Regions from separate parts of the Cohnella hongkongensis genome, predicted to be linked through region 2. Evidence: predicted binding sites of a transcription regulator. Region 2 holds the regulator's gene; the other holds the start of a gene.
The links. Region 2 encodes NrdR, which represses ribonucleotide reductase genes. Its sites were predicted from a motif close to AACACNATATATNGTGTT; they were not measured.
Positions count from the first base shown of each region.

Region 1: a site for NrdR is predicted at 6,243-6,260, ahead of ACFO3S_RS00405 (adenosylcobalamin-dependent ribonucleoside-diphosphate reductase). Genes of this name have one in related genera too.

Region 1 is NZ_JBHSEP010000001.1:83,719-98,414, reverse strand. Features, by position in the region: gene ACFO3S_RS00440 (WGxxGxxG family protein) at 1-333, shown strand, start outside; gene ACFO3S_RS00435 (divergent polysaccharide deacetylase family protein) at 439-1,251, shown strand; gene ACFO3S_RS00430 (N-acetylmuramoyl-L-alanine amidase) at 1,230-1,922, opposite strand; gene ACFO3S_RS00425 (YqzE family protein) at 2,049-2,279, shown strand; gene ACFO3S_RS00420 (hypothetical protein) at 2,276-3,190, opposite strand; gene ACFO3S_RS00415 (YqhG family protein) at 3,337-4,221, opposite strand; gene ACFO3S_RS00410 (DEAD/DEAH box helicase) at 4,218-5,945, opposite strand; gene ACFO3S_RS00405 (adenosylcobalamin-dependent ribonucleoside-diphosphate reductase) at 6,355-8,928, shown strand; gene ACFO3S_RS00400 (DUF2935 domain-containing protein) at 9,273-10,067, shown strand; gene ACFO3S_RS00395 (alpha-N-arabinofuranosidase) at 10,375-11,868, shown strand; gene ACFO3S_RS00390 (DUF6171 family protein) at 11,865-12,245, shown strand; gene ACFO3S_RS00385 (ABC transporter permease) at 12,611-13,477, shown strand; gene ACFO3S_RS00380 (carbohydrate ABC transporter permease) at 13,489-14,382, shown strand; gene ACFO3S_RS00375 (extracellular solute-binding protein) at 14,449-14,696, shown strand, end outside.
Region 2 is NZ_JBHSEP010000001.1:306,245-320,940, reverse strand. Features, by position in the region: gene ACFO3S_RS01450 (EAL domain-containing protein) at 1-773, shown strand, start outside; gene ACFO3S_RS01445 (EAL domain-containing protein) at 855-2,084, shown strand; gene polA (DNA polymerase I) at 2,213-4,891, shown strand; gene mutM (DNA-formamidopyrimidine glycosylase) at 4,919-5,845, shown strand; gene ytaF (sporulation membrane protein YtaF) at 5,954-6,637, shown strand; gene coaE (dephospho-CoA kinase) at 6,684-7,280, shown strand; gene ACFO3S_RS01420 (lytic transglycosylase domain-containing protein) at 7,277-7,840, shown strand; gene ACFO3S_RS01415 (small, acid-soluble spore protein, alpha/beta type) at 7,923-8,138, opposite strand; gene nrdR (transcriptional regulator NrdR) at 8,249-8,710, shown strand; gene ACFO3S_RS01405 (cache domain-containing sensor histidine kinase) at 8,796-10,604, shown strand; gene ACFO3S_RS01400 (response regulator transcription factor) at 10,628-11,824, shown strand; gene ACFO3S_RS01395 (ABC transporter substrate-binding protein) at 11,977-13,257, shown strand; gene ACFO3S_RS01390 (carbohydrate ABC transporter permease) at 13,405-14,286, shown strand; gene ACFO3S_RS01385 (carbohydrate ABC transporter permease) at 14,283-14,696, shown strand, end outside.

The sequences.
Region 1 (14,696 bases), 220 kb from region 2:
ACGTACTATCCGAATGCGGGCAGAACGGATAGCATGCCGCTGGATCGCACCACTGACGGAACTTATGGCGGTTATAATACGAATGGCACCTTCGGCATGAACGGCACGAACGGAACGTACGGCGCGTACGATACGAACCGAATGAACACTTATCGTCCGCTCAACAACAATACGAACAACACGACGAACGTGAGAGCCCGCGCGAACGACAACACGGTCAGAAGAATGGACACGACGCCGGCCAGAACGGGATTCAGCTGGGGATGGCTCGGTCTGCTCGGCCTGTTCGGATTGGCCGGCATGCGCAGCCGGAATCGCGAAGACGCCCGGTAACCGATACGAGGACTGTTGGACGATCCCCGCAGGCTGCCCGCAAGCCTGGCGGGGATCATTGTCATAGATCGGCCCATGACGCCGGTAATAAGGAGCGAAGGAAACATGAGGAGATTCGTTCTCTGTGCCGTGATCTGCGGATGCTTTGCATTTTTCCCGGCCGGAACGTTAACTGCGAAAGCGCCGGAATCCGTGCAGTCACCGGCTCTGCAGCGCCAGATCGCCGTCGTGATCGACGATTTCGGCAACGGGATGAAGGGCACGGAGCAGATGCTGAACTTGCCGATTCCTTTGACGGTCGCGGTCATGCCCTTCCTGCCGACGACGAAGAAGGATGCGGAAGCGGCCCACCGTCTCGGACACGACGTCATCGTGCACCTGCCGATGGAGCCGGTCAAGGGGCAGCGAAGCTGGCTCGGTCCCGGCGCGATTACGACGGACTTGACCGATGAAGAAATTCGCCGACGGGTAGAGGCGGCGATCGCGGACGTGCCGTATGCGGTCGGGATGAACAACCATATGGGGTCGAAGGCCACGGCCGACAAACGGGTCATGAGAATCGTCCTTCAAGTGTGCAAGGAAAAAGGACTGATTTTTCTCGACAGCCGGACTTCCTATCGAACCGTCGTTCCGGCGGTGGCGAAGGAGGTTGGGATTACGACTCTCCATAATGACGTATTCCTCGACGACGTCTATACGCGGCATCATGTAATGAAGCAGATTGCGGAAGTGAAGAAGCGGCTGGCTGCCAATGAAAGCTGCATCGTCATCGGTCATGTCGGACCGTCCGGCCTGTCGACTTCGGACGCGCTTCGAGCCGCCATACCCGAACTGAAGGGGAAGGCGGCATTTGTGCCGATCACCCGTCTTCTGCCGCTTCCCGAGCCTTTCGCCGCTCAAGGGCTGCACAATCGATAGGCGATAATCCCGTTGGCGATCGCTGCGGCAATGCGGTTCTGTCCGGGAATCGAGGTCAGCATCGCCCGATCCCCCGGGTCGCTCAGAAAGGCCGTCTCGACGATGACGCTCGGCACCTGAACGCGATTCAGCAAGTAATACTGGTTCGCCACCTGCGGCAGCCTGAATCTGTTTTGCTGGTTGTTCAGGCTGTCCTGGATGAATTTGGCCAGCATCGCGCTGCGACCTTCCGGCTGATGAATGACGAGAGGCCCTCTTTTCTTCCCTTTCGGCGACCAGTTCACATGAATGCTCACGAACAGATTCGCGCCGATCTCGTCGGACAGCCCCCGCCTCTGAGAGAGATCGCGCCGGTGGCGCGAGCGCGTCAGATGCCAGCGATTGTCGTCGCTAAGCGCGTAATCCCCGGTGCGGTTGAGGATAACCTTCAATCCTTTGGCGCGAAGAAGCAGGTACAGCTTCCTTGAGATGTCCAGGTTGATATCCTTCTCGAGAACGCCGTTCCAGTGGGTTCCGCCGTCGATGCCGCCGTGCCCGGCATCGATGAGCACGTCGGCGGTCGGAAGCGCTCGTTTGACGCTAGGCGGCTCGTAGGCTTCGGCCGCGGACGAGTTTGCGCCCGCGAGCCACAAGCTGCCGGCAATGATGAACAGACTAAGGCTTAATCGCAAATTTGTTCTCCTCCGTTTCTCATTGCGAAGCTCCGCTCTATAGCGTGACACAAATTGCCGTTGGCCATGCAAGACGGTTGGACGCTTTCCGAAACGGGCATGCTAGTAGCAAGGAGGCGAGGACGTATGGATGGATCAGAATATCTGAAGTACGTGACGGAGCGGGTCGTCAGCTATATGGACCGTCCGAAGGAAGAGAAGCCGGAGAAGCCGGCAGGGAAGATCAAGGAGCCTTGGCTGACCAAGTGGTTCGGCGTTGCGCCGATCGGACTTCGGATATGGTGGGGAAGCCGGGCGCTGAGAAAAAACAAAACGCGCCAGGAGGCGGCGCGTTCTGCGAATTCTTCCGCGAATTAGCGATAAAAAAGGCCGTCGGGCAGCAACAAATCAAGCGGGATGAAGCGCGTTCCCGCCATGTCCAGGGCGATGTCGACACGACCGCTCGACCAGCGCAGGTAGCCGATCACCGGAGCCGCATACAGCATCGCGTCCCCGAACGGCTCCGTTACATAACGCAGAGGCTTTCCTTCATCGAGACGCTTCTGCAGCTTTCGGGCGTCTTTCGCGGGGAAGGGCGCCTCTTTGACGAGCCATGGCAGCTTGTCGTAGGGATCGAACGTCTCGTTCAGCCGAAGCGTCTCCGGCGCGGAGGCTTCGGCGATTCCAGCGCCGGGACTGCTTTTCCCGAACAAGGAGCGCCATTGCGGACCGTTGACGGGAAGCTGCTCCGCCGTCTTGGCGTCCAGCCAATAAGTATGCCCCCCGACAGCTACTTCCCATGCGGCGGCGAACGGGTGGACGTAGTGCCTGACGGCGGTCAAGCGGCCAAGCTCCCCGTCCGAGGCGAGGCCGCTGTCGATCAGCGAGCGATGGAGCCGGTCGGCAGAGTAGAGAGAATAGGGGCCCGTTCCGTACTCGCCCAGCCGGAACGAGCCGTCGATGACGGCATGCACCACCATGTAGCCGATATCGCGCCCTTCCTTCGTAAACAGGACCAGCCAGCTATGCGTTCCGGGTCCGAGCGCCGAGATTTGAGAATCGGCGGTGAGCCAGTCGCGGAACGGCGTCTGCTCGGACAGAGACGTGACCCAGCTCTCGACCTGGCGCTCCAGCTTGGAGGGCGGCTCGTCCGACGGTCCTGCTGCGGTCTCCGCCGCCGATGGGGACAGAGCCGCGCTCGACCACACCAGTGCCGCAATGGCGACGGTGGCCGCCAGCCGTAGGCTTGTCCTTCTGCGGCTGGCGGCACGGCTTGTTCGATACATCATTTGATCACCTGCTGTTCATTGGAATCAGGTTGGGCGGCGCTTGTCGACTTCATTGTATCCGACCGGCGCCGCCGAAGGTGTTGGAACGTGTCAGCCTGCGCCGGTCAGGAGGGTTCTATTTTTGCCGATTGGCGGCGTTTCGTCGCTTAATCGATGCCCGGCAGGTGGAATATGCCGCAATTGAGAACGGAAACGCTAACGCGCGGTCTGTACTGCCAATCGATCTCGTCCTCCCGCTGCTTGAATCTGGCGGTCATCGCATCCTTCTGCTCCCGCTGGTCCGGATGGTTCATCTGCTCCAGCATCGGAACATAATATTGCCGAATTCGCTCCAGCTCGTCCTGCCTGCGCGCTTCGGCCTCTGCGGCCCAGGAGAAATCGGCGGCGCGGAGTCTTCGTTCGAGCGCCGACTCCAGCTGGACCATTCCTTTTTTTAAGGAGAGACCGTTCTTCAGCAGATGGACGTTGGCCGGAAGCTTGGGCGTCAGCCTCCGGTCCTTCAGCTTGTCCATGAACTTCTCATCGATCACGCCCGTTGCGAGCGATATGCCCCACGAGTACAATTCTTCGCGCTTCATGTCGCATTCGTAGCCGACTTTGAAGTTCGCGCCCAGCCATGCGGTATAAGGCTGCGACGCGAGCGGGCCGAGACGGCCGCGAGGGGGCTCCTCGAACAGCGTGACGCAGCGCCCGGACTGCTGGACGATGCCGAATAGCTGGTGAAGCCGCCGCGATCCGAAGTAGACGTCTTCCTGAATGACCCTTCCGGATTCGGTCATGACGTAGGATACCGGAGAGGCGTTCATCCGATCGGACATCGCCGGATTCTCGAACGACCACCGGTAGGTCATCGTCTCCGGAGGGGTTCCGGTTCGGTCGACGAAGCTCCAGTAATAAGGCCTGTTCGACAGCGCCCGGTCCGCGTCCGGGGACAGCTTGACCGTAACCCCGACAGGGGTTTTCTCGATAAAATGGCAGTTTTTCGACTCCAGATAGGAGACGACGAAGCGGTGAACCTGTTTCGAATTCATGTCGCGTTCTCCAATTGTCTCCGTTTTTTCGTCTCGAGCAGCGTGTCCCCGAGCCCGTCGATTTTTTTTCGCAGCTCTTCGCCGTCCTCCGTCTCCAGCACCAGCCGGGCGAGCCGGCGCTCCAGCGAGTCTTCCTGCTCGAACTGCTGAATAATCTCGTCCAGCTCTCCGATGACAAGCTCGAACATGTTAATCTTCTCGTGCAGAAGACGAACGATATGCTCCTCGATCGTTCCAAGCGTGCACAGATTAAAGATCTGCACATCCTCCGTCTGCCCGAGCCGGTGCACCCGCCCGATCCGCTGCTCGACTCGCATCGGGTTCCAGGGCAGGTCGAAGTTGATGACGTGATGGCAGAATTGCAGATTAATGCCCTCTCCGCCGGCTTCGGTGGCAACCATCACCTGCGCCCGCCTGCGGAACAGCTCCATCATCCAATCTTTCTTGCCCCGGTTCATTCCGCCGCGGTAAGGCACGGCGGCCAGATCGTGCTCCTTAAAGAACTTCAGCAAGTATTCCTGGGTCGCCCGGTATTCTGTAAAGATGATCGCCTTGTCGTTCAGGCTTCGGACGAGCTCCATCGCCTTCTCGGCTTTCGTATTCGATTTGATCCGCTTGATCAGCTCGACGAGCTCCCAGATTCGGGCGCGCAGCGGAGAATCCTCGGCCGTCTTCTTGAACAGATTGATCAGCGTGAGGAACACGGCGTCCCGGCTGGAGCAGACCTCGCGCTGAAGGGTGACGAGAGACAGCATGCTGGCCATATCCCCGCTCTCCGAGGCGGCGTGCCTGCGCACATATTCGGTCACTCCTTCGTAGAGCGCCATCTCTTCCGGAGACAGGCGGAGCGGAACGTTCGTCACGACCCGCTTCGTAAATTCGACGCCCCCGTCGCTGCGGCGATTGCGGATCATCACTTGGCCCAGCGCTTCCTGCAGCCTGGATTCGTTCTTGGGCACGCGCCGGTCGGCTACGAAGTTCGCGGCGAAGTCGCCTTCGCCGCCGAGCTGGCCGGGCTTCAGCAGGGTGATCAGGTTGTACAGCTCGGACAGGTCGTTCTGAACGGGCGTGGCGGTGAGCAGCAGACAGTATTTCTTGCGAAGCTCGTTCACGAATTGATAGTTGCCTGTCCGCTTGTTCTTCAGCTTGTGGGCTTCGTCCACGATAATCAGGTCGTATTCGCTGTCGAGCAGCGTCTCGCGGTGAGGGGGGCGCTTGGCCGTATCCATGGAGGCGACGACAATGTCGTTGTCCCAAGAATAAGCCTTGCGCTGGGCGACGGCCGGGATGTCGAATTTGCCGTTCAGCTCGCGCACCCACTGCAGCACGAGGGAGGCGGGCACAAGCACGAGCGCTTTTTTCACCAGTCCGCGAATCAGGTATTCCTTAAGAATCAAGCCGGCTTCGATCGTCTTGCCGAGGCCGACCTCGTCGGCGAGAATGGCGCGTCCTCTCATCTCGTGCAGCACGCGTCGGGCGGTGTCGATCTGGTGAGGCATCGGCTCGAAATGCGGCAGCAGCGACAGGCACCTCAGCGCGTGGAAGTCGGTGACGAGATTCGCCTCTTCGGCTTCCAGAGCGAGCTGGTACAGCGACCAGTCGTCCCAGGGACCGTTGCGTTCGACCCGCTGCTCCAAGTCCTCGAATGCGCCGCGGTCGACGTGCATCTCCACGAGCGGATGCAGCTTGCGGGGGGCGGCATCGGTTGGAATAGACATATTCATCTGCAGTCCTCCTAGGCGATCTCGCGGGTATCCACTTTCTAGTATGAGCAATCGGGCGCGATTCAAACCCGTTCGCTCCTTCGGGGCGAGGAGACTGCGCGGAGTCGTCCCGCTGCTGCGGCCCGCTGGCGCGGCGGCGATAGGCGATCGTTGAGAGATTCGCTGCCGTCCGCGGTCGGTCAAGTCGAGTCAGGGGAAGCCGGGGAATCAGGGCGCGTCGGGCATTGGCGTCAAGTTCAAATTTATGGTCTTTTCGTCTATAGAAATACTAGATGTAGGAGAGTATAATGGTGATTACGCACAATATATTGTACAATTTACATATGGTTAACGGTTGTCTCCATCTTAATTGCGCATGCGTTGTGCCTTATCTATTATGCTTGCCGGGAGAGTGATCGCAGTGACAACGATGCAGGGGAAACGCCTCGAAGGGCTGAGCGAGAAAATATTTCTGGACCGCTACGCCTGGAAAAATGCGAATACGAACGAGACCAAGGCAGGAGACGTCGTGCTCGTGCTGACGAAGGACGATCCGAAGTTCCCTACCAAGGACGTCGGGGAAGTCGTGGCGCGCGACGGGAAAAACGTGACCGTCAAGCTGAGGAACGGAGAGCTCGTGGAATCGACCGTCGAGAAGCTGACGCTGACGATCGAGAAAACGCCGGAGGAAATGTGGACAAGGCTCGCGAACGCGATGGCTTCGGTCGAGGAAACGCCGGAGAAGCAGAAGGACTGGGCGGAGAAGTTTCGCTGGCTGCTTGACGACTGGAAGCTCGTTCCCGGCGGACGGATCGCGGCCGGAGCGGGAGCGAGCGAGGAGCTGACGCTGTTCAACTGCTACGTCATTCCGTCTCCTCACGACAGCCGGGGCGGCATTATGCAGACGCTGTCGGAGATGACCGAGATTATGGCGCGCGGAGGCGGCGTCGGCATCAACTTGAGCTCGCTTCGGCCGCGGCGGTCGATCGTTAAGGGCGTGAACGGCTCCTCCAGCGGGGCAGTCTCCTGGGGCGGCCTGTTCAGCTACACGACCGGGTTGATCGAGCAGGGAGGAAGCCGCCGGGGGGCGCTGATGCTGATGATCAACGACTGGCATCCCGACGTGGAGGATTTCATCACCGTTAAGCAGACGATGGGGCAGGTGACCAACGCCAATCTCTCCGTCTGCGTCAGCAACGCGTTCATGAAGGCGGTCAAGGAGGACTCGGATTGGGAGCTGGTGTTCCCGGATTCGGCGGACCCCGAGTACGATGTGCTCTGGGACGGCGATCTGGAGAAGTGGAAGAAGCGCGGCAAGAGCGTCGTACATTACCGCACCGTACGGGCCCGCGACGTATGGAATACCATCATCGAGAGCGCCTGGAAGTCTGCGGAGCCCGGCGTCGTATTCATGGAATATTACAACCAGATGTCCAACAGCTGGTACTTTAATCCGATTATTTGTACGAATCCGTGCGGGGAACAAGGCTTGCCCGCATGGGGCGTCTGCAATCTGTCCGCCATCAATCTGTCGAAGTTTTACGATTCGGAGAAGCATGACGTCGCCTGGGACGAACTGTCCCGCGTCGTCCGGTACTCCACGCGCTTCCTGGACAACGTCATCGACAAGACGCCGTACCATTTTCCCGAGAATCAGAAAAACCAGCAGAACGAACGCCGCGTCGGACTCGGCACGATGGGGCTGGCCGAGCTGATGATCCGTCTGGAAGTCCGTTACGGAAGCCCGGAAAGTCTGGAGTTTCTGGATAAGCTGTACGGCTTTATCGCTCGCGAAGCTTACTTGGCGTCGACGGAGATCGCTGCGGAGAAGGGGTCGTTCCCGGCGTTCGAAGCGGACAAATTTCTGCAGAGCGGATTTATGAAAAATATGGTCGACACGTATCCGGAAGTCGGGGAAGCGGTGCTGAAGCGCGGCATGCGCAACGTTACGGTCATCACCCAGGCGCCGACCGGCTCCACCGGAACGATGGTCGGCACGTCCACCGGCATTGAGCCGTATTTCGCGTTCGAATTTTACCGTCAAAGCCGGCTGGGCTTCGACAAGCAGCTGGTTCCGATCGCTCAGGAGTGGCAGGATGCGCATCCGGGCGAGGAGCTGCCGGAGTGGTTCGTGACGGCGATGGATCTGTCCGCCAAGGACCATATCCGGGCGCAGGCCGCGATTCAGCGTTGGGTCGACAGCTCGATCTCCAAGACGGCCAACTGTCCGTCGGACTTTACCGTGGAAGAGACGGCCGAGCTGTACGAGCTCGCGTTCGAGCTGGGCTGCAAGGGCGTTACGATCTACCGCGACGGCAGCCGCGACGTGCAGGTGCTGCGCACCGCCAAGGACGAGAAGAAGAAAGAGGAGAAGCCGGAAGCGGCTCCGGCTGCGGCTGCGGAGGCCGAAGCGAATCCGGCGGCGACGCTGGATACCGCTCTTAACGCAAGCGTCACGCCGCAGCAAAGGCAGGCGTTCGACAAGCAGTACAAGAGCCGTCCGAAAATTCTTCGCGGCGCAACCTACAAATTCAATACGCCGTTCGGCATGGCCTACATTACGGTCAACGACATGGACGGCACGCCGGGGGAAATCTTCCTCAACGTCGGCAAGGCCGGCTCGGACGTATTCGCGATGGCGGAGGCGCTCGGCCGCGTCTGCTCGCTGTTCCTGCGTTACGGGGATCACGGCGACAAGATCCAGCTGCTCGTGAAGCATCTGAAGGGCATCGGAGGCTCCGGCGCCGTCGGCTTCGGTCCGAATCGCGTCGAATCGATCGCCGACGCCGTCGCCCAGGCGCTTGAGACGCACGCCGGTCTCTCGTCGGAGCACGAGCAGGCGGCCGCTTCTGAAGCGCTGTCCGCATCCGCCGGCTACGCCGCCGAGAAGCCGACAGCCGCATATACGTCGAAGGATCTGTGCCCTTCCTGCGGCTCGGCGTCGCTGCTGAACGTGGAAGGCTGCAAAACCTGCGGCAACTGCGGATACAGCAAGTGTTCGTAAGACGAAACGAGACGCGCTGGCGGGTGAAGCAGCCGCGTCGGGAAGCTTGCGTCTCGACACGGTCGAGCTGCTGCGGCACGCGAGACCGGAGCATATGGGACCTTTCGCTGCCTAAGCTCTTCCTCTGCTCGTAAGCAAGCCAAAACGCCTTCGGCGTCCTCTAGACGCAGAATCTCGTTTTTGTCACCACCTAGAAAGAAGGGACCCCTCCACATCGGACGGGTCCCTTCTTCTTTAGGTTAAGGCTTGGCGGTTCCGCTGATCTCTCGAAGCCTCCAGGTGTTTTTTCCCGAAAGGGATCATATACTCCTTCTGAATAGGAATCTGACTTGGAGGTGGGACGGATGGAGGGGCCGTTGTTCGAGCATCGGTTCTGGCTGCAAATTATGGGCGACCATGCTCGCATGATTTTGAACGTGCTGGCTCCGCGGGAGCAAGCGGACATTCGAAGCGCGGAGCAGTACGCGCAGACGTTCGATCGACTGCTGGAGGAGGCCCGCCGGCCCGATGCCGGCGCTATGCTGGCTTCGCTGAACGAGCAGGCGATGCAGGAGGTGACGAAGTTTCGGGCGTTTAAGCTCAGCCTGCTGGAGAGGCTGCTGCTTGGCAAGGTGAGGATCGGCTTTACGCCTTCTTTTCTCAATCATATGGTGAACGAGCTGGAGGAATATGTGCGCATACTGGACGCGCTGCTGAAGGGGAAGCCGGTGCCGGTCTTCCATCCGCTGCATCACGATCTGCTGTGGCTTCAGGACGCCATTGGCCATGCCGCAGGCCTTGGCGCGGATATGGATCTGGTCGAGAAGAATCGGATCAAGCAGAGCATGAAGTTCGAGAAGCAGTTCCAGGCGCTCTACCTCAAGGCGGTGGAGATGGCGGGGTATATGCGCACGCAGCTGACCGACTTTCCGGCCTTCCGCAAGTTCCACAGCGATATCGATCTGGAGATGCGCGTGTTCATGCACTTCCTGCAGGAGCTGGAGGAGATGCAGCTGACGGCCGAGATGCTGGACCGGATCAGCCCGTTAATTCCGGATCATATGTACCGGGAGGAATGCTATTATTTGACGAAGCTAGCCCAGAGCGGAATGGTGCCGCAGCCGTCCTGCGATCCCGCCCGCCCGAGAGTGGCCGATTGATCGCCCCGTCATTCGGGAGCTCGGCCGTAACGAAGGAGCTCCTCTGACGTTGCCGGAACGCCTTTCTCTGTCCGAAGGACGGCGAGGGGCGTTTTTGCTTGGTGATTCAGAAGTATAAAATACGCTATCCTGATCTGAATCCCCTCCGACATAAACGTTATCTCGCCGGTCCCAAGGACGGCGTAAGCCGTTTATGCTTGGAAAAAAAGATTGCGATTTCTTGAAGAGGCTTTTATGATAGTAATTGAATTAATAAAAACGATAGTCGATTAATAAAAACATTAACTATTGGAGAGTGAACTCAGCGATGACTAACCGAATCGTCATTCACGCAGACCGGACGAAAGGCACGATCGACCGGAACATCTACGGGCATTTCTCCGAGCATCTCGGACGCTGCGTCTACGAAGGGCTATGGGTCGGGGAGGATTCTCCCATTCCGAACACGGAAGGGATTCGCAACGACGTGCTGCAGGCGTTAAGGAAGATGAAAATCCCCGTGCTGAGATGGCCGGGAGGGTGCTTCGCGGACGAGTACCACTGGAAGGATGGGGTGGGTCCGAGAGAAGGCCGCAAGCGGATGGTCAACACGCATTGGGGCGGCGTTGTCGAGAACAACCACTTCGGTACCCACGAGTTCATGAAGCTGTGCGAGCTGCTGGAATGCGAGCCGTACATTAACGGCAACGTGGGCAGCGGCACCGTGCAGGAAATGTCCGAATGGGTCGAGTATATGACCTTCGACGGAGTATCGCCGATGGCCGAATGGCGCAAGGCCAACGGCCGGGAGCAGCCCTGGAAGGTGAAATACTTCGGCGTCGGCAACGAGAACTGGGGCTGCGGGGGCAATATGCGTCCGGAATACTACGCGGACCTGTATCGTCAATTCCAAACCTATGTCCGCAGCTACGGGGACAACCGCATTCACAAGATTGCATGCGGGCCCAGCGAGGGCGACTACTACTGGATGGAAACGCTGATGAAGCAGGCCCATCGCTGGATGGATTCCATCACGCTGCACTACTACACCGTCCCGGGCGTATGGTCGCATAAAGGCGCCGCGACCGGATTCCCCGAATCCGAATGGGCGATAACGCTGCGCAAGGCGATGCACATGGAGGAACTGATCTCCCGCCATTCCGCGATCATGGACCAGTACGACCCGGACAAGCGCATCGGCCTGATCGTGGACGAGTGGGGCACATGGTACGATGTCGAGCCGGGAACGAATCCGGGCTTTCTATATCAGCAGAATACGATTCGGGACGCGTTGGTGGCGGGAATTACGCTGCACATCTTCCATCGGCACTGCGACCGCGTTCGGATGGCGAATATCGCCCAGCTCGTCAACGTGCTGCAGGCCGTCGTGCTGACCGAAGGCGAACGGATGCTGCTGACGCCGACCTATCACGTGTTCGATCTGTTCCAGGTTCACCAGGACGCGGAGCTGCTGGATATGCACGAGTCCGTTCGGACGATCGGAGGCGAGGACGCTCTGCCGCAAATTTCAGCTTCCGCCTCCCGGGACGCGGAAGGCCGCATTCATCTCAGCTTGTGCAACCTGGATCACCGGTCGAACGCCAGCTTGGAAGTCGAGCTGCGAGGATGGGCCGGCGCAGAGGTGAACGTCTCCGGATCGATTCTGTCCTCCGACGCCACGGACGGCCACAATACGTTCGATCGGCCGGATCGCGTTGCGCCCGTCGCCTATACGGACTTCGCCGTCTCCGGCTCGCAGCTGCGGGCGAATCTGCCGCCGATGTCCGTAGCCGTTCTGGAGTTGACCGCCGCCGGACGATGAGGCCGGGGCAAGAGGCGGGCCGCGGCTGCAAGGGCTGCGGGGAGGAGTATCGGGTCATCGAGGAGCGAATAGACAAGCTGCTTGCTGCCCCGATGTTTCTCCCGGACAGCGGCGCTTGCGTGCCCGAAGACGTCTATGAAGCTCGGCTGAGCTTGTGCCGCGCTTGCCCGAAGCTGATCGGAGATCAGACGTGCGCGCTGTGCGGATGCTTCGTAAGAATCGCCGCGAAGCTTAAGGACAGAAGCTGCCCCGCGCCGGGCGGAGCCGGCTGGCCAGCCTATGGGGACGGGGGCTCGGTTCCGCCCCGCGAGCATACGCAGCCGTTCGGGCGAAAGGGAGACACGGAGAGCCGAAGCCAACGATACGACCGCAGATGACGAAGCGGCAGTCAAGAACGCCTTGACTGCCGCTTTTCGCGTTCGGAGGAGGCGTCCGGGCCGGTTTTTTCCGGCCCGGACGCGACAGATTCGCCGGTAAGCGGTTGTACAGATTGACCAAGTGCAGGAAAGTCAGATTCGTTCACGCCTCCAATCCCCGAAAAGATCAACGATGCCACGGATTTTCACTATACCGAGAGGCGCCGCTCTTCTATATTGGATTCAGGCAGGGGACAAACCGCGGGCCGCCGACCGGAAAGAACCGGAATCGACCGCGGTCAACCGGAGGAAAGAGGGGGAACAAGATCAAAGCGAAATCAAGAGCGCTCTGGCGCGAGCTGTACAAAAATCGGATATTATTCCTCATGCTGCTTCCCGTGCTCGTCTACTTTCTCATTAACAACTATGCGCCGATGATCGGAATTTATTACGCGTTCGTGCAGTTCGAATTCAATACAAGCCTGTTCCAGATGAACTTCGTCGGGTTGAAAAACTTTGAATTTCTATGGAAGTCCGGAAAGCTGCTCGAGCTGACCGTGAATACGATCGGATACAATCTGGCATTCATCCTTCTGGGGAACGCGCTGTCGATTTCCGTGGCGGTTCTGCTCAGCGAGCTCAAGGGCAAGTGGTTCAAAAAAATAACGCAGTCGATCTTGTTTCTGCCGTACTTCGTCTCGTTCGTCATCCTGAGCGTCATCGTGTTCAATCTGTTCAATTACGAGCAGGGGGTGTTGAACACGGTGCTGGAGAGGCTCGGAGCCGAGCCCGTGGACGTCTACAACAAGCCTGAGCTGTGGATCTTCTTCATTATCGTCTTTTATTTATGGAAAAATTTCGGCTACAGCATGGTCATCTACCTTGCCGCCATTACGGGCATTAGCGAGGAGTACTATGAAGCGGCGCGAATCGACGGCGCGAACACCTTCCAGAGGGCATGGCGCATTACCGTTCCGATGCTGAAGAGCACCTTTTTCATCCTGCTGCTGTTCTCGCTCGGCACGATTATGAAAGGCCAGTTCGACCTGTTTTATCAGATGGTAGGGAATAACGGCCTCCTGTACAGCACGACCGATATTCTCGATACTTACGTCTACCGCTCGCTCAAGGTCACGTTCGATATGGGAATGGCGACGGCCGCCGGCGTCTACCAGTCGCTGTTCGGGTTTGCGCTGATCATGGTCGTCAACGGCATCATTCGCAAGGTCAACAAAGACTACGCATTGTTCTAGGGAGGCAGCCGATGAAAATCAGAGAAGACAGCACCGCCAAATGGTTCCGTTTGCTCGCTTATACCGTCGTCATCGGGGGAGGCGTTCTGTGCATTTTGCCGTTTATTCTCATCGTTTCGGCGTCGCTGTCGAGCAACGAGTCGATCATTCGAGAAGGCTACACGATCCTTCCCGGCGATTTCTCGCTGGAGGGCTATCGAATCATCTTCCAAGTTCCGGACGAGGTTCTGCGGGCTTACGGAGTGACGGCGCTCGTGACCGTGGTCGGAACGGTTCTCGGCCTGTTCATGATGACGATGGCCGGCTACGTGCTGCAGCGCAAAGATTTCAAATACCGCCACTTCTTCTCCTTCGTCATCTATTTTACGACGCTGTTCGGGGGAGGGCTTGTGCCTTATTACATTTTGATCACCGAGTACTTGGAGTTTACGGACAGTCTGTACGCGCTCGTCTGGCCGTCGTTAATGACGCCGTTCCTCATTATTCTGATGAGAAGCTTCATGAATTCCGCGGTGCCCGACGAAGTGGTGGAGTCGGCCAAGATCGACGGCGCCAACGATTTTCTCATCTACTACCGGATCGTGCTGCCGCTCGCCGTACCCGGCCTGGCGACGGTAGGCTTGTTCCTTGCGCTTCACTACTGGAACGATTGGTTCTCGTCGGCGATGTACATCAACAGTCCGGAGAAGTACCAGCTGCAGTTTTACTTGTACAACATGATCAACACGGCCGATTTTCTAAGAAACATCGGGGCCGGAACCGGAATCGTCCTGTCGGAGGGCGTGCCTGCCGAATCGATGAAGATGGCGATGGCGATCGTCGTCACCGGACCGATCCTGCTGCTCTATCCGTTCATTCAGCGCTATTTCGTCAAAGGGCTGACGATCGGAGCCGTCAAAGGTTAGAACCGTGCTCAAGGAACTTGAAGCCGGCTAACATAGATTCTCAGAAGGAACAAAGGGAGGATTCACATGCCAGGAAAGTTGAACAAGTGGCCCGGCCTCGTTTTATCCGCTGTATTGTTGGCATCGCTCCTTGCCGCTTGCAGCGGCAATAGCGACAAGCAGACGCAAAGCTCGCCGCAGCAGGCGTCCGACCCTCCGTCCGCCGGGGCGTCGGAATCGCCCTCCGCAGCGCCTGCGGGCATCGATACCTCGAAGAAGGTGGAGCTTCAGTTCTACATGCTCGGCAACGCGCCGAAGGATCTGGCTAAGGTCGA
Region 2 (14,696 bases):
AAATTATGGATACCCATCCCGTCATCGTCGAAGAGTCCGTCACCGTAGACCAGGCGTCGCAGATGGCGATGGCTCGCGAGCCGGACAAGCTGTACGACGAGGTGATCATTACCCGCGACGGTCAAGTCACGGGCATCGCTTCGATCCGTTCCATGCTGGAGTGGGTGTCGCAAGCCCGCGTGAAGGACGCCCAGTGGGCCAATCCGCTGTCCGGGCTTCCGGGCAACGAGCCGATCCGCAGAGAGATGGACCGCCGGCTTGCCGAAGGAAGACCGTTCGCGGTGCTCTATGCGGATCTGGATCACTTCAAATGGTACAACGACCAGTTCGGTTTCCAGCGGGGAGACGACGTCATTCGCTATACGGCCGAGACGATTGTGCAGATGGCGAGAGAACGGCCTAACGGAGATTGCTTCGTCGGTCATATCGGCGGAGACGACTTCATCGTTCTGTCTTCGGGGCTGGACGCGCTGGCGGCGGCGCGGGAGACGATCGACCGCTTCGAGCAAGGAATCGGAGTGTATGTCCCGCTGCATTCGGGTCCGGTGTTCGACCGCTCGGGACAGCCGCTCGAGGCGCCGGCCTTGTCCATGTCGCTGTCTCTGCTGCTGTGCCGCTCGACGACAGGCTGGACGGCGGAGGCGCTTTCGGAAAGAGCGGCGCTGCTGAAGAAGAAGGCGAAGCGGCAGCGAGGCAATTCTATCGTCTGGGAGGAGCTCGAGGAGCGCGAGGCGGAAGACAGGAAGGCGGAGGCGGAATTAACGGGGCGTTAACGAAAGTGTCGAATTGCCTTAACAGAACCCTGTTACATTATAATCGCGAATATTTTCTCGGGGAAGCTGGTGTTCAATCGTATGGCAACGTCATGGTTCGGCATAGAACAACTCATCGATCGAATCGAACATCATCCTTCTGTCGGGATTATCGGCATTGATCTATCGGAGTGGAGCGGCGGGCTCGCCTCCAAGTTCAGGCAAGAGGGCTTTGAATGGGACGGCTGGCTTGCCCGATCGATGAATCGAAGCGATCTATGGTTCGGCGACGAGGTGTCTGGCCATCTGTGGCTCTATGCCGGACTGCCCTCCTCCGTGCGGGAGGACGAGGGAGACTTGTATTTGCGGGCGATGGCCAAGCGGGTTCGGGAGGCGATTGCAGCGGAGTCGGTCGGGAGGGCCGGACAGACGCCGCTGACTTCCAGCCAGAAGGAGCGGGGAATCGGTTACGCCAGCTTGCAAGGGCTAACGGCGGAGCGCGTCAAGGACGTCGTCTATAACGGCGTCGTGAAGGCGACGGAACGGATCCGCGAGTCGCTCAGCGGACAGCGGGATTGGGAGCTGCGCTGCGAGTTGGAGCGGCTGCTTGCGGAGAGCAGCATCAAGAGCGTCTACCAGCCGATCATACGGCTCGGGGACGGGAAAGTATTCGGCTACGAGGCTTTGACGAGATGTCCGGAAGGCAGCCTGTTTGACGGGCCGCTCTCCCTGTTCAGATTCGCCGAGAAAAGCCAGATGGCTCTTGCGCTCGATCGCCTGGCAAGAGAGACGGCCATCCGGCACTCTCCGTCGCTCGGGTCCGTCCAGAAAATTTTCATCAACGTGACGATGAGCATTATTAACGATCCCCACTTCGTATCCGGACAGACGGTGCGCTGGCTGAGCGATAAAGGCATGTACCCCGGACAGGTCGTGTTTGAGCTGACGGAGCGAAGCTCGATCGACGATTTCGAAGCGGCGAAAAAAATACTGGCTCACTATCGCAGTCAAGGGTACGAGATCGCGATCGACGACGCCGGCGCGGGTTACTCCTCCCTGCAGTCGATCGTGGAGCTGAGTCCCGATTATATTAAGGTGGATCGTTCGCTCGTCCGCCTGGCCGACAAGGACGAGATGAAGAAGCATATGCTCCGCACGTTCGTCCGTTTCGCCAAGAAGATGAACATCAGAACCGTCGCGGAAGGAATCGAACGGCCGGAGGAGCTCCGGCTGCTGCGCGCCATGGGCTTCGATTTCGCGCAGGGTTATTTGATCGGAAGGCCGAGCGAAGTTCCCGCGGCCGCGAATCTGGGAGCCATCCCCAAAGTCTAAAGGACTCGGGGAGGCTCTCTTTTTTTGGGCTTGAGAGAGGACAGCGGAAACAACCTCCGGGGTGCGGCCCGTTCCGCAATTATGTTATGATGGTGCTATGACAAAGTCGGCGAGGTGGACGAACGGGAATGGGGAAGGATAAGGAAAGGGACAAGCTGGTCTTAATTGACGGAAACAGCATTATCAATCGCGCGTTTTACGCGCTGCCTCCGCTGACGAGCAGCAACGGACTGCATACGAACGCCGTGCTGGGCTTTACGACGATGCTCCTGAAGGTGCTGGAAGAGGAGAAGCCGAGTCATGTGCTGGTCGCCTTCGACGCGGGCAAGATCACCTTCCGGCATGAAGGCTATTCGGAATATAAGGGGGGGAGGCAGAAGACGCCCCCCGAGCTGTCGGAGCAGTTTCCGCTGCTGAAGGAACTGCTGCAAGCGTTCTCGATCTCCCAATACGAGCTGGCCGGCTACGAGGCGGACGACATTATCGGCACGATGGCCCGGCAGGCGGAGGAGCAAGGGAAGACCGCTATTATCGTCTCCGGAGACAAGGATATGCTGCAGCTGACGACCGAACAGGTCAGCGTCTGGATTACGCGCAAGGGCGTCAGCGAAGTCGAGCGGTTCACGCCGGAGGGCATTGCCGAGAAGTACGGATTGACGCCCGCGCAGATCATCGATCTGAAAGGGCTGATGGGAGACGCCAGCGACAACATCCCGGGCATCCCCGGCGTTGGAGAGAAGACGGCGCTGAAGCTGCTGCACGAATTCGGCACCGTCGAGGGCGTGTTGGAGCATGTCGAGGAAATCAAGGGCAAGCTCCGCGAGAACATCGAATCGAATCGGGACAGCGCGAGAATGAGCAAGGAGCTGGCCACGATCTATCGCGAGGTTCCGCTCGACTATACGCTGGACGACGTCGTCTGGAAGGGCTACGAGCCGTCGGCGCTGGCTTCGGCGTTCCGCAAGCTGGAGTTCAAAGCGCTTAGCGAACGGCTGAACCTGGGGCCGGCGGATGAAGCGCTGGAACAGCAAACGGCCGAGACGGCCTCTCGCTATGAGGTCGTCCAGGTTGCCAAGGAAGGCTGGGAACGCTTATACGCCGCGTTAGCGGAGGCGGAAGCCTTCCTGGTCGACGCAGCCGGCGACAATCCCCATCAGAGCGAGGGCATCGGACTGGCCGTCGCGGCCGGGGAGATCTGCTACGTCGTTCCGTATGGCGAGCTGTCCGGTCCGGATGCCTCGCGTCTCAGGGAATGGCTGGCGGACGCCGGCGCTCCGAAAATCAGCTATGACCTGCACCGCGTAGATCTTGTGCTGGCCCGTTCGGGCATCGAGCTGAAGGGCCATTCCTTCGACGTGCAGCTGGCGGCATATTTGCTCGATCCGACGGAAGCCGATCCGTCGCTGCACAATCTGCTGCAGCGGTACGGGCTGTCGCCGATTCCGTCGGACGAAGCGGTCTATGGCAAGGGGGCGAAATTCCGCGTCCCGGCGGCGGACGAGTTGGCCAAGCATCTGGCCGCCAAGGTCGACGCGGTGCGCCGGCTGCGGGAGCCGCTCGCCGAGCAGCTCGAGAATCTCGGGATGAACCGGCTGTATTATGAGCTGGAGCAGCCTCTGTCCGTCGTGCTGGCGGGCATGGAGAAGCAGGGCATCCAGGTTCGCCCGGAGACGCTCCAGGAGCTGGGCGCGGAGTTCCAGCGCCGGCTGGAGGAGACGACGGACGCGATCTACGCCTGCGCAGGCTTCGAGTTCAACATCGGCTCGACCCGCCAGCTCGGCGAAGTGCTGTTCGAGCGGCTTCGGCTCCCCGTCGTGAAGAAGACGAAGACGGGCTATTCGACGGATGCGGAAGTGCTGGAGAAGCTGGAGCCCCATCACGAGATCGTCAGGCTGATTTTGCACTATCGCCAGCTGTCCAAGCTGCAATCGACCTATATCGAGGGCTTGCTGAAGGAAATTCGGCCCGAGACGGGCAAGATCCATACGTTCTATCGGCAGACGATCGCGGCGACGGGAAGGCTGTCGAGCCAGTTCCCGAATCTGCAGAACATTCCGATCCGTCTGGAGGAAGGCCGTCAGATCCGCAAGGCGTTCGTGCCGTCCGAGCCGGGCTGGTCCATCGTAGCGGCCGACTACTCGCAGATCGAGCTGCGGGTGCTCGCGCACATCTCCGGGGACGACGGGCTGAAGGAAGCGTTCCTGAAGGAGATGGACATCCATACGAAGACGGCGATGGACGTGTTCGGCGTGCCGGCGGACCGGGTAGACGCCAACATGAGGCGTCAGGCGAAGGCCGTCAACTTCGGCATCGTCTACGGCATCAGCGACTGGGGCTTGTCTCAGAACTTGAATATTACGCGCGGCGAAGCCGCCAGCTTCATCGAGCAATATTTTCAGGCATTCCCGGGCGTGCGCCGCTATATGACCGAGATTGTGGAGCAGGCGAGGAAGGACGGCTACGTGACGACGCTGCTGGAACGCCGCCGTTACTTGCCGGAAATTCGCCATTCCAACTTCAACCTGAGGTCGTTCGCGGAGCGCACCGCTATGAACACGCCGATCCAGGGGACGGCGGCGGACATCATCAAGCTGGCGATGATGCGGATGAGCGAGGAACTGGTCTCTCGCGGGCTGAGAAGCCGGATGCTGCTTCAGGTTCACGACGAATTGGTGTTCGAGGTGCCGGAGGATGAATTGGATACGATGAAAGCCCTCGTACCGGAGACGATGAAGAACGCGCTGAAGCTGGACGTTCCGCTGCTGGCGGAAGTCAGCGTCGGCTCCAACTGGTACGAGGCGAAGTAATCGTCAGCAGGAAAAGAGGGAAGAGAAATGCCGGAATTACCCGAAGTAGAGACGGTGCGCCGCACCTTGAACCAATTGATCAACGGCAAGACGATCGAACGCGTGACCGTTAGTCTGCCACGTATTCTGCAGAAGCCGGACGACCCGCAGCTGTTCGCCGCCATGCTGGAAGGAAGAACGTTCCAGTCGGTGGAGCGGAGAGGGAAATTTCTGCGGCTTGTCCTGGACGGGCTGGTGCTGGTGTCCCATCTTCGGATGGAAGGCCGCTACGGCTTGTACCGAGCAGACGAACCGGTCGAGCTTCATACGCATGTGCGGTTTCGTTTTACGGACGGACAAGAGCTGCGTTACAAGGACGTGCGACAATTCGGGACGATGCACCTGTTTGCGTCCGGGGAAGAATGGACCGCCGCTCCGCTGAATAAACTGGGACTAGAGCCGCTGGACGAGGGCTTCACGCCGGACGCGTTCAAGCGGGCTCTCGCAAGGCGGACGACGAAGATTAAGCCGCTGCTGCTCAATCAGGAGGTCGTCGTCGGCTTGGGCAACATCTACGTGGACGAGGCGCTGCATGCGGCGGGCATACATCCGGAGACCCCCGCAGGCGAGCTGAAGCCGAAGGAGCAGGAGAAGCTTCACGGCGCGATCGTAGCGACGCTCTCGGCCGCTGTGGAGGCCGGGGGCTCCTCGATCAAATCGTTCGTTAACGGGCAAGGAGAGATGGGGCTGTTTCAGTTCGGCTTGCGCGCGTACGGAAGAACGGGCGAGCCGTGTCCTGCGTGCGGCAGTCCGATCGAGAAGTCGGTCGTGGGCGGCCGGGGCACACACGTATGTCCGACCTGTCAGAAGCCGCCTCGCGGTTCGGGAAGAGCGAAAGCGAGGCCGATGGCTGACGCCGGAACGCGGCGGGCGTCTCATGCCGTAAAGCGAAGACTGGACGGAGACAGCCGGTAGCGACGGATGAATCGGGGCATTGTCACGATAGCCTGCATAGGATGGAAAGTACCCGGTTTCGATTTCGAAAGCGCGGGATCGCATCCATGCAGGGGGAAATCCGTTATGATGGCACCTGTCGCAACGCTTCTCTTGTTGTCTTTCGCGGTTAGTCTGGACGGCTTCGGCGTCGGCGTTACCTACGGCGTCAGGAAAATTAAAATACCCGTAACCTCCGTGGCGATTATTTCGATCTGTTCCGGTCTGATCCTGCTGCTCTCGATGATGGTCGGCGTCGCGATGGCGCGATGGATACCGCCTCACGGCGCTTCGGCCGTCGGAGCGGTCATTCTGATCGGCATCGGCTTGTGGGCGCTGATTCAGTTCGTTCGCAGCGGCGAACGCGATTCGCGGGACGCCGTCGCCAGAGGGAGAGCGGGAACGGAAATACCGGATCAGGCTGCGGACGCTCCCGTTCTTAAGCTGGAGCTGAAAATATTCGGATTCATCATCCAAATTTTGCGTACGCCTTCGGCGGCCGATATGGACCGGTCGGGGACGATCAGCGCCGGCGAGGCGTTCCTGCTGGGAACGGCGTTGTCGCTGGACGCTTTCGGAGCCGGAATCGGCGCAGCTCTGGTCGGATTTCCTCCGATGCTTACGGCGCTTCTGATCGCGGCGTCCAGCGGGCTGTTTCTCTGGTTCGGCACCCGATTCGGCCTGTGGGCTTCCCGCTGGCGCTGGGTGAAGCAGCTGTCGATGCTGCCCGGCATCATTCTGATCGCGATGGGGATATTCAAATTGTTTGCGTAGAGGACGGCGAGCTCCTCCGGAGAACGTCCTCTAGGAAGAGGGACTTATGAATATAGGATTAACGGGGGGCATCGCCACCGGCAAAAGCACGGTCGCCAAGCTGCTGACGGAGCGGGGCGCGATATTGATCGATCTGGACCGGATCGCCCGGGAAGTCGTGGAGCCCGGGCAACCGGCTTTGCATGCCATCGCGGAGCGGTTCGGACAAGCTGTGCTGCAGCCGGACGGCTCCCTCGACCGCAAGAAGCTCGGGGCCATCGTATTCTCGGACCGGGCAGAGCGCAAAGCGCTAGAAGCGATTACGCACCCGGCGATCCGCGCCGTCATGAAGGAACGGATGGCCCGCTATGAGCGGGACGATCCGGCCAGGCTGGTCGTCGTCGACGTTCCGCTCCTGTACGAATCGAAGCTGGAGAGCCATTTCGAACAGGTGATGCTCGTCTATGCGCCTCGAGAGACGCAGCTGCTGCGTCTCATCCGGCGCGACGGGCTAACCCGGGAGGAGGCCGATCAGCGGCTCTCCGCCCAAATGGACATCGAGGAGAAGAAACGGCTCGCGGACATCGTTATCGATAACGGCGGGACGCCGGAGGAGACGGAGAAGCAGGTTAATCGTTACTGGCGGGAAAAGGGGTTCGGATGAAGAAAAGACGCAAACGCTTTATTCTTTTCCTGGTCCTGATCGTGCTCGCCGCTCTGTTTATACGGTCGGACTGGCTCGGCAAATGGATTTATCCGATATCTTACCAGGATGAGATCAAGATAAACGCGAAACATTACGAGCTGGATCCGCTTCTGATCGCGGCGATCATTCGCGTCGAGTCGAACTACAGGCTGACGGCCGTATCCCGAAAGGGAGCGATGGGCATTATGCAGATTATGCCGGACACGGCGGAATGGATTCTGAAGCAGGGAGACTTCGGCGATATTACCGTCAAGGACGCGGGAACGCAGGCGAATGCCGGCATCGCCCTGGGCTCGTGGTATGTGAAGGAGCTGCAGCGCCAATTCGGCGGCGATCTGGTTAAATCGCTGGCCGCGTACAATGCGGGACCCGGCAAGGTCCGATCCTGGCTCGAACAGGGCGTATGGGACGGCGGGGAACAAACGATTAGCGATATTCCTTATGGAGAGACTAGACATTACGTCCAGCGTGTGTTGTATTATTATAAGAAGTATCAGGACATATACGAGACGTTATAATCTGAAAAGGAAGCCCTGAAGCGTTTCTTTCGCTTCAAAGCTTCCCGATAATGGAGTGCTTCAGTCGATAACCGTCGTCGGATTAACGGCCTGCCAGCTGTTGCTCGGCGATCTGCACGAGACGGCGGGTAATGTGACCCCCGATGGAACCGTTGTCCTTCGTCGTCATGTTACCTTGGTAACCGTCTTGCGGGATGGCAATGCCAAGCTCCTGGGCCGCTTCATATTTCAGTTGATTCAGGCCTTGATTCGCTTGGGGAACGAGCAGCTGGTTGCTGTTGTTGTTTTGTCCGGCCATGTGTGTTCACCTCCTTGCGGTTGGTAACTGTATTATGTGCTTTATTCTACCGTTCATGTAAGGGAAGGCTTGGAAAATCTAACGGATTCGAAGGAGGCGAGATCGACGACATGAAATGCCCTTATTGCGATTACAGCGGAACGAAGGTGCTGGACTCCCGTCCGGCCAACGACAACAAATCGATTCGCCGCCGGCGGGAGTGCGAGAAGTGCAGCCGTCGGTTCACGACTTTCGAGACGGTCGAGGAAACGCCGCTGATGGTCATCAAGAAGGACGGGAGCCGCGAGGAATTCAGCCGGGATAAGGTGCTGCGCGGCTTGCTGAGAGCTTGCGAGAAACGGCCGGTCTCCGTCGGCCAGCTCGAGGTCATCGTCTCCGACGTGGAGCGGGAGATTCGGAATACCGCCACGGCCGAGGTCGAGAGCCGAATCATCGGCGAGCTTCTGATGGAGCATATTTATCCGGTCGATGAGGTCGCCTACGTTCGCTTCGCATCCGTTTACCGCCAATTCAAGGATATTAACATGTTCCTGAAAGAGCTGAACACGTTGATGAGTAAGCACGGGATTTGAAATCGCTGCCGAATTTATTCGGCAGTTTTTTTTGTTGTATAATACAACGTACATCTTCATGAAAGACAAGCGAGGCGATGCAACATTGTTCAGACGTTGGCATGATGTTTCTTTTCAGAGCAAGCTGCTGCTGATTTTTTTTCTGCTCGGGCTTATCCCTTCCGTCTCGATCGGTACGATCGCGTACTTTAAGTCGGTGAATACGCTGGAGGAGCGGCTGACTACGGATTTGGACGTCATTACCAGACAATTGAACGCCGCCATTGAACGGGTAGTCGAGGACGTCGACCGCTTCAGCATTTTTCCTTATTTTACGCCGGAAATCTTTCGCATATTGAATCAGCCGTACGTCCCTCGCGAGCAATGGGGGTATCAGGAGATCGATACGGAGCAGAAATTCGCCGAACTGCTGGCGACTTACCCGTCCATCTTCTCCACGATCGAGGGGTTGATTTTCTACAGCGCGAGCGGAAATACTTACGGTTACCGAGTAAGCAACCGTTCGTCGATCAACGAGCGCGTCAGTCCGGAGAAGGAAGAGTGGTATCAGGAGGCCATCCGCAGCAATGGCGGCGTCGTCATTTCCAGCCTGAGGACGGAGACCCAGTTCAACAGCGCTCCCTTCCCTACGATTACGGCGGCCAGAATGCTCGTTGACGAGGATTTTCGCCCGGCCGGGGTCATGGTCATCGATATTCGTCCGGAGTTTATCGATAAAATCGTACGTTCGGTTCGGTTGGAAAATATGCACGTCATCGTGACCGACAAGGACGGACAGCTGATTTATTCGAGCAGTCCCGTCGGTGCGGACCAACTGTCGGCGCTGCGCGGCGTCAAAGCCGAGGAGGACAGGCTGAGCCGGGGATGGCTGACGCTGGAGGCGGCCGGCACGGAGCTGGAGAAGAGCGGCGTGTGGGCGCACAGCTCCTATCTCGGCTGGACCAGCTATGTGCTGGTCGAACGCAATGAGCTGCTCAAGGAAGCGAACGAGATTAGAGATTTCACGGTTACTCTTGTCGTCATTCTCGTCATTCTGGCGAGTCTGGTATCCATTCTGCTCGCGCGCAGGCTGTCCAAGCCGATTCGCGGCCTGATTCGCTCGATGCGGCTCGTGGAGCGGGGGCTGTTCGCGGCGCCGAACGTCACGACGGGCCGCGATGAGATCGGCCAGTTGTACATCAGCTATGTCCGCATGGTCGGCAGGCTCGACAAGCTGGTCCATTCGATCGAGGTGAAGGAGGAGCAGAAGCGGGAGGCGGAGCTGAACGCGCTGCGGGCGCGGATTACGCCTCATTTTCTCTACAACACGATTCATTCCATCCGAATGCTGGCGGAGCTGCAGCAGGCGGATCGGATCGCCAGGCTGCTCAAGTCGTTGAACAAGCTTTTGCATGCCAATATGAAGCTGGATCGGGACAAAGTCACTTTGGAGGCGGAAACCGATTTTCTAAGAAATTACGTCAGGCTGATGGAGCTGCGATATGCCAATCGCTTTAAGGTGAATTGGCGGATAGAGGTCGGCGCGTTCAAGGCGCTTGTACCGCCGATGATTTTGCAGCCGCTTGTGGAGAACGCGATTTTTCACGGTTCCAAGGGCAAGGATGTCGTGCTGAACATTGAGGTCGGCGCCGAGTGCGACAAAGCGAAGCGCCAATTGCTTCTGTGGGTAATCGACGACGGCCGGGGCGTGGAGCCGGACAAGCTGGACGGAATGAACGGCGAAGCTGCGGAGAACGCCGAGGGAGAGCAGAGCATCGGACTGTACAATGTGCGCGACCGGATTCGTTTCCGCTATGGCGCTTCCTACGGGGTCAAGGTGAGAAGCGAAATCGGCCAGGGGACGCAAGTCTATATCAATCTGCCTTATGAGGAAGAGCATGAAGAGCAACGATGACCACGCGAAAGGGAGAGACGCGGATGTGGAATTTGCTTGTTGTGGAGGATGAGACGATCGTGCGGATCGGTCTTCGCAATATGATGGATTGGGAGTCGTTCGGGATCCGTTGGAAGGCCGAAGCCTCGAGCGGAGAAGAAGCTCTGCGGATTATCGAGGAGGAACAAATTCATATCGTCATTACCGATATCCGGATGCCGGTGATGGACGGGCTGGAGCTGGCCAAGGCGATCAAGCTCAAGGACGAGAGCGTTCAGGTCATCTTCTTCAGCAGCTTTGACGATTTCTCTTACGTGCAGGAGGCGGTGCGGATCGGAGTCGTCGATTACTTGCACAAGCCGACGATGGAGGAGGAGGAAATTGCCGATACGCTGAGGAAGGCGGTTCACAATCTCGAAGAGCTGGAGCCGGCGGAGCGCGCAAATCCGGAAGCCGGGCGGGCGCAGCTTCTGCGTACGCTGCTGGAGGCTTCTCCGCTGCCCGACGCTTGGGAGTCCGCTTGGCAGGCTGCCGATCTGGGCATGCTGGAATCGGGGTTTCGCATCGTTTTATTTCGTACGGTCGGCGAGTCGGAGGGCGAGGCCAAGTTCAGCCGCACCAAACTTATGTCCGTCCGGTATTTCATTGAAGAATATGTAGCCCATGAACGGGGCGGAATTGTGCTGGACAGGCCGGACAACGAGCTGGTCTGGTTCGCGCCCGAGCCGCTGGCGGACGGCGGAAGCGAGCCAATGGTCGAGGCGTACGTGTGCCGGATGGAGGATGCGCTGCTGAAGCTGCTCAACGTGCCGATCGCTTACGGCTACAGCTCGGTCTGCCATCGGGGAGACGAGGTGGCCCGAGCCTATGCGGAGGCGGCAGCAAGCTATCCGGTGCAATCCGGCAAGATCGGCGGCATCGTCAGGCTGGCCATGGATTATGTCGACGCCCACCTGTTGGAGGAAATCTCGCTGGCCAAAACTGCGGAGTCCGTTCATGTCAGCGCCGGTCACCTCAGCCGGCTGTTCGTGAAGGAGGTCGGGGAGAGCTTCGGAGAATACGTCACTTCCAAGAAAATTCAATACGCCAAACGGCTGCTCAGGGAAACGAACCGCAAAGTGTACGAAATCGCCGCCGAGATCGGATACACGAATCCTCACTATTTCAGCAAGCTGTTCAGAGACATGGTCGGCGTCACGCCTTTGGAGTATCGCAATCAGCGAGAGCATATAAACAAATGAAATCGCATCAAATTGCGTTTTTCTCGGAATTCGGACGGCTGCAGCCTGCAAAATGTTAGATTAATGTTTGAAATCGCAGGTTATTGTGGTAGTTTGCCTGACATGAAGCGTATACAATTAACCTGAAAATACTCATGTTGGGGAGGCCGACTATGAAAAAGAGAAAGTTAGCACCGCTTGTAGCGCTCGGGTTAAGCTTGATGATGCTGCTCGCCGCTTGCGGAAACAGCGCTTCCAATTCGGGCGGATCGTCTGCGCCGGCAGCAAGCGGAGATGCGTCGCAGAAGGAGCCCGTCACTTTGAAGCTGACGACCTGGAATCCGATCAGCCAGACGGTCATTGACAAGTTTAAGGAGGAGTATCCTTACATCACGGTCGAACACGACAAAGTTTACGATCAATTTCGTGAAATTATGCGCACGCGTATCGCGTCCAAAGCTGACATGGATCTGATTTGGCTGTTCCCGAACCAAGTCGTCGAGTTTTCCAGAGTCGGCGCGCTGATGGACATTACCGGAAGCCCGTGGCTGGACAATTATCTCGAAGCGGCGGTGAAGCTGGGAACGGTAGACGGCAAGACGTATGGCGTTCCTTATAACAGCCAGCCGATCATCATGTTCTACAACAAGACGCTGTTCGACAAGCTGGGCCTGTCCATTCCGAAAAACTGGGAGGAATTGATGGCGGCGAGCGAAGCGATCAAGGCGGACGGAACGGCTCCGATCGTCATCGGAAGCAAGGATGCTTGGGCAACCCAATTCCTGACGACCTCGCAGTTCGGGTTGTATCAGCAGAACAACCCCGAAGTCTTCAAGCAATTGGAGAGCGGCGAGAAAAAATGGACCGACCCGGAGTTCGCCGGACTGTTCGACGGGATGATTGAAATGGTTCAGAAGGGCTACGTGCTGGAAAACTCGGTCGGTCTGAGCTACGACCAGGTCGCCCAAGTGTTCAAAGATGGCAAAGCGGCGATGTGGCCGATGGGCGAGTGGGGGTTCAGCGAGAACTTCGACGAAAGCTTCTCCAACTTCGAACTGGGCGCCTTTATTCTTCCGGTCAACCGCGGCGACGAGCCGCTCGTGACGAACCTCGTATCCGACAACCTGTTCGTCGGCGTATCGTGGAGCAAGCATCAGGAAGAGATCAAGCTGTTCATGGAATTCATCGCCCGGCCGGAAATCGCGCAGATTTGGTCCAGCGAGGCGAAGCAGGCCGTTACCGTCAAAGGCGGCTCGTCGCCGACCTATAACAAGCTGGCCGAGCTGCTGCAGCCTCAGATCGAAGCGAATGCGGCGCAGATTTTCCCGAGCTTGACGACTTCGATGGAACCGGTGCTGTTCCCGATGCTGCAGCGTATTTTGCTCGGGCAGGATGTCGATACGTCCGAGCTGCTGAGCACCCTGCAAGCAACGCAGGATAGAGACGTCAAGTAAGCCCGCAAGGCGAGCGGCTATCCGAATCTAACAAAAGAATAAGCGGAAGCGGACATCCTGTCTTTCGCTTATTCTTTTCGCTTGTGCCGAATCTCACGACCGTCCTTGGGGGCGGCGGAACGGATCACTTGCCGAAGGGGGCGCGATATGAAAATCTTCAATTTCAGAACGTATTTGTATTTCATCGCTCCGGCGCTGCTGCTGTATTTGCTCTTCTTCGCCGGTCCGATTTTCAGCGGCCTGTATTACGGTTTTACAGATTGGAACGGTTTTTCCTTCCAGGCCAATTGGGTCGGGCTGGACAATTTCCGCGATGTATTTCGCGACCCGCTGCTCGTCACGGCGCTGAAAAATATGGCGATTCTGTCCGTGGTCGTCATTGTGCTGCAGCACAGCGCTTCGATTCTGCTTGCGGTATTGCTGGATTTGAAGCTTAAAGGCGTCGTATGGATGCGCGCCATAATCTTTTTCCCGGTCATTCTGAATACGGTTGTGATCGGTTACGTCTGGAGCTACATGTATGCGCCGATGATCGGCTTTATCCCCAGGTTTCTGGATACGATCGGCTTGCATTCGTTGGCGGCGCTCGACTGGATGGGCGACCCCAAGCTGGCGATTTACGGGATTGCTCTCGTCATGGTGTGGCAGTATACCGGCTATTCGATGATGATCTACCTGGCCGGCCTGCAGTCTATTCCCGCCGAAATCTATGAGTCCGCGAGCATTGACGGCGCAGGGCCTTGGCATAAATTCCGCAAGGTGACGCTTCCGTTGCTGCTCCCTTCGATCATTGTCAATACGGTGCTGTCGGTTATCGGCTGCATGAAAATGTTCGAGCATGTGTTCATTATGACGCAGGGCGGACCGGCGAATTCGACGCAGACGTTCGGAATCATGATCTACCAGTTCGCGTTCAAGACGTCGCAGATGGGCTACGGCACGGCGATGGCGATGATTCTGTCCGTCATGATTATCGTTGTCACCTTCATTCAGATGCGCCTGCTGGGCAGATTGGAGGCCAGATATTGAAAACGAAGCAGAAAGTGTCGGCGTACGCCGTTCTTGCGGTTGCTCTGATCATCGTGCTCGTACCGATGGCGGTGCTGTTCTCCGTATCGCTGCAGACGAGTACGTCGGTCAACCCGCTCAGCTTCCCCGCCGATCCGCAGTGGCAAAATTACGGCGAAGCGTTCCGCACGGGCAACTTGCTGAAGTATTTCGGCAACAGCGCCTTCGTTCTGGCGATGACGACCGTGGCGGCGATCGGCGTATCGGTGTTGGCCGCTTATGGTTTGCATCACGGCAAACGGTTCAAGTCCGATGCGATGTCCAGCTTTTTTCTGATGGGGCTGATTTTGCCGGCTTTCTCGGGGACGATCCCGGCGTTTCTCGTCCTGAGGGAGCTGAATCTGCTCAATACGCATCTGGGGCTTTCGTTG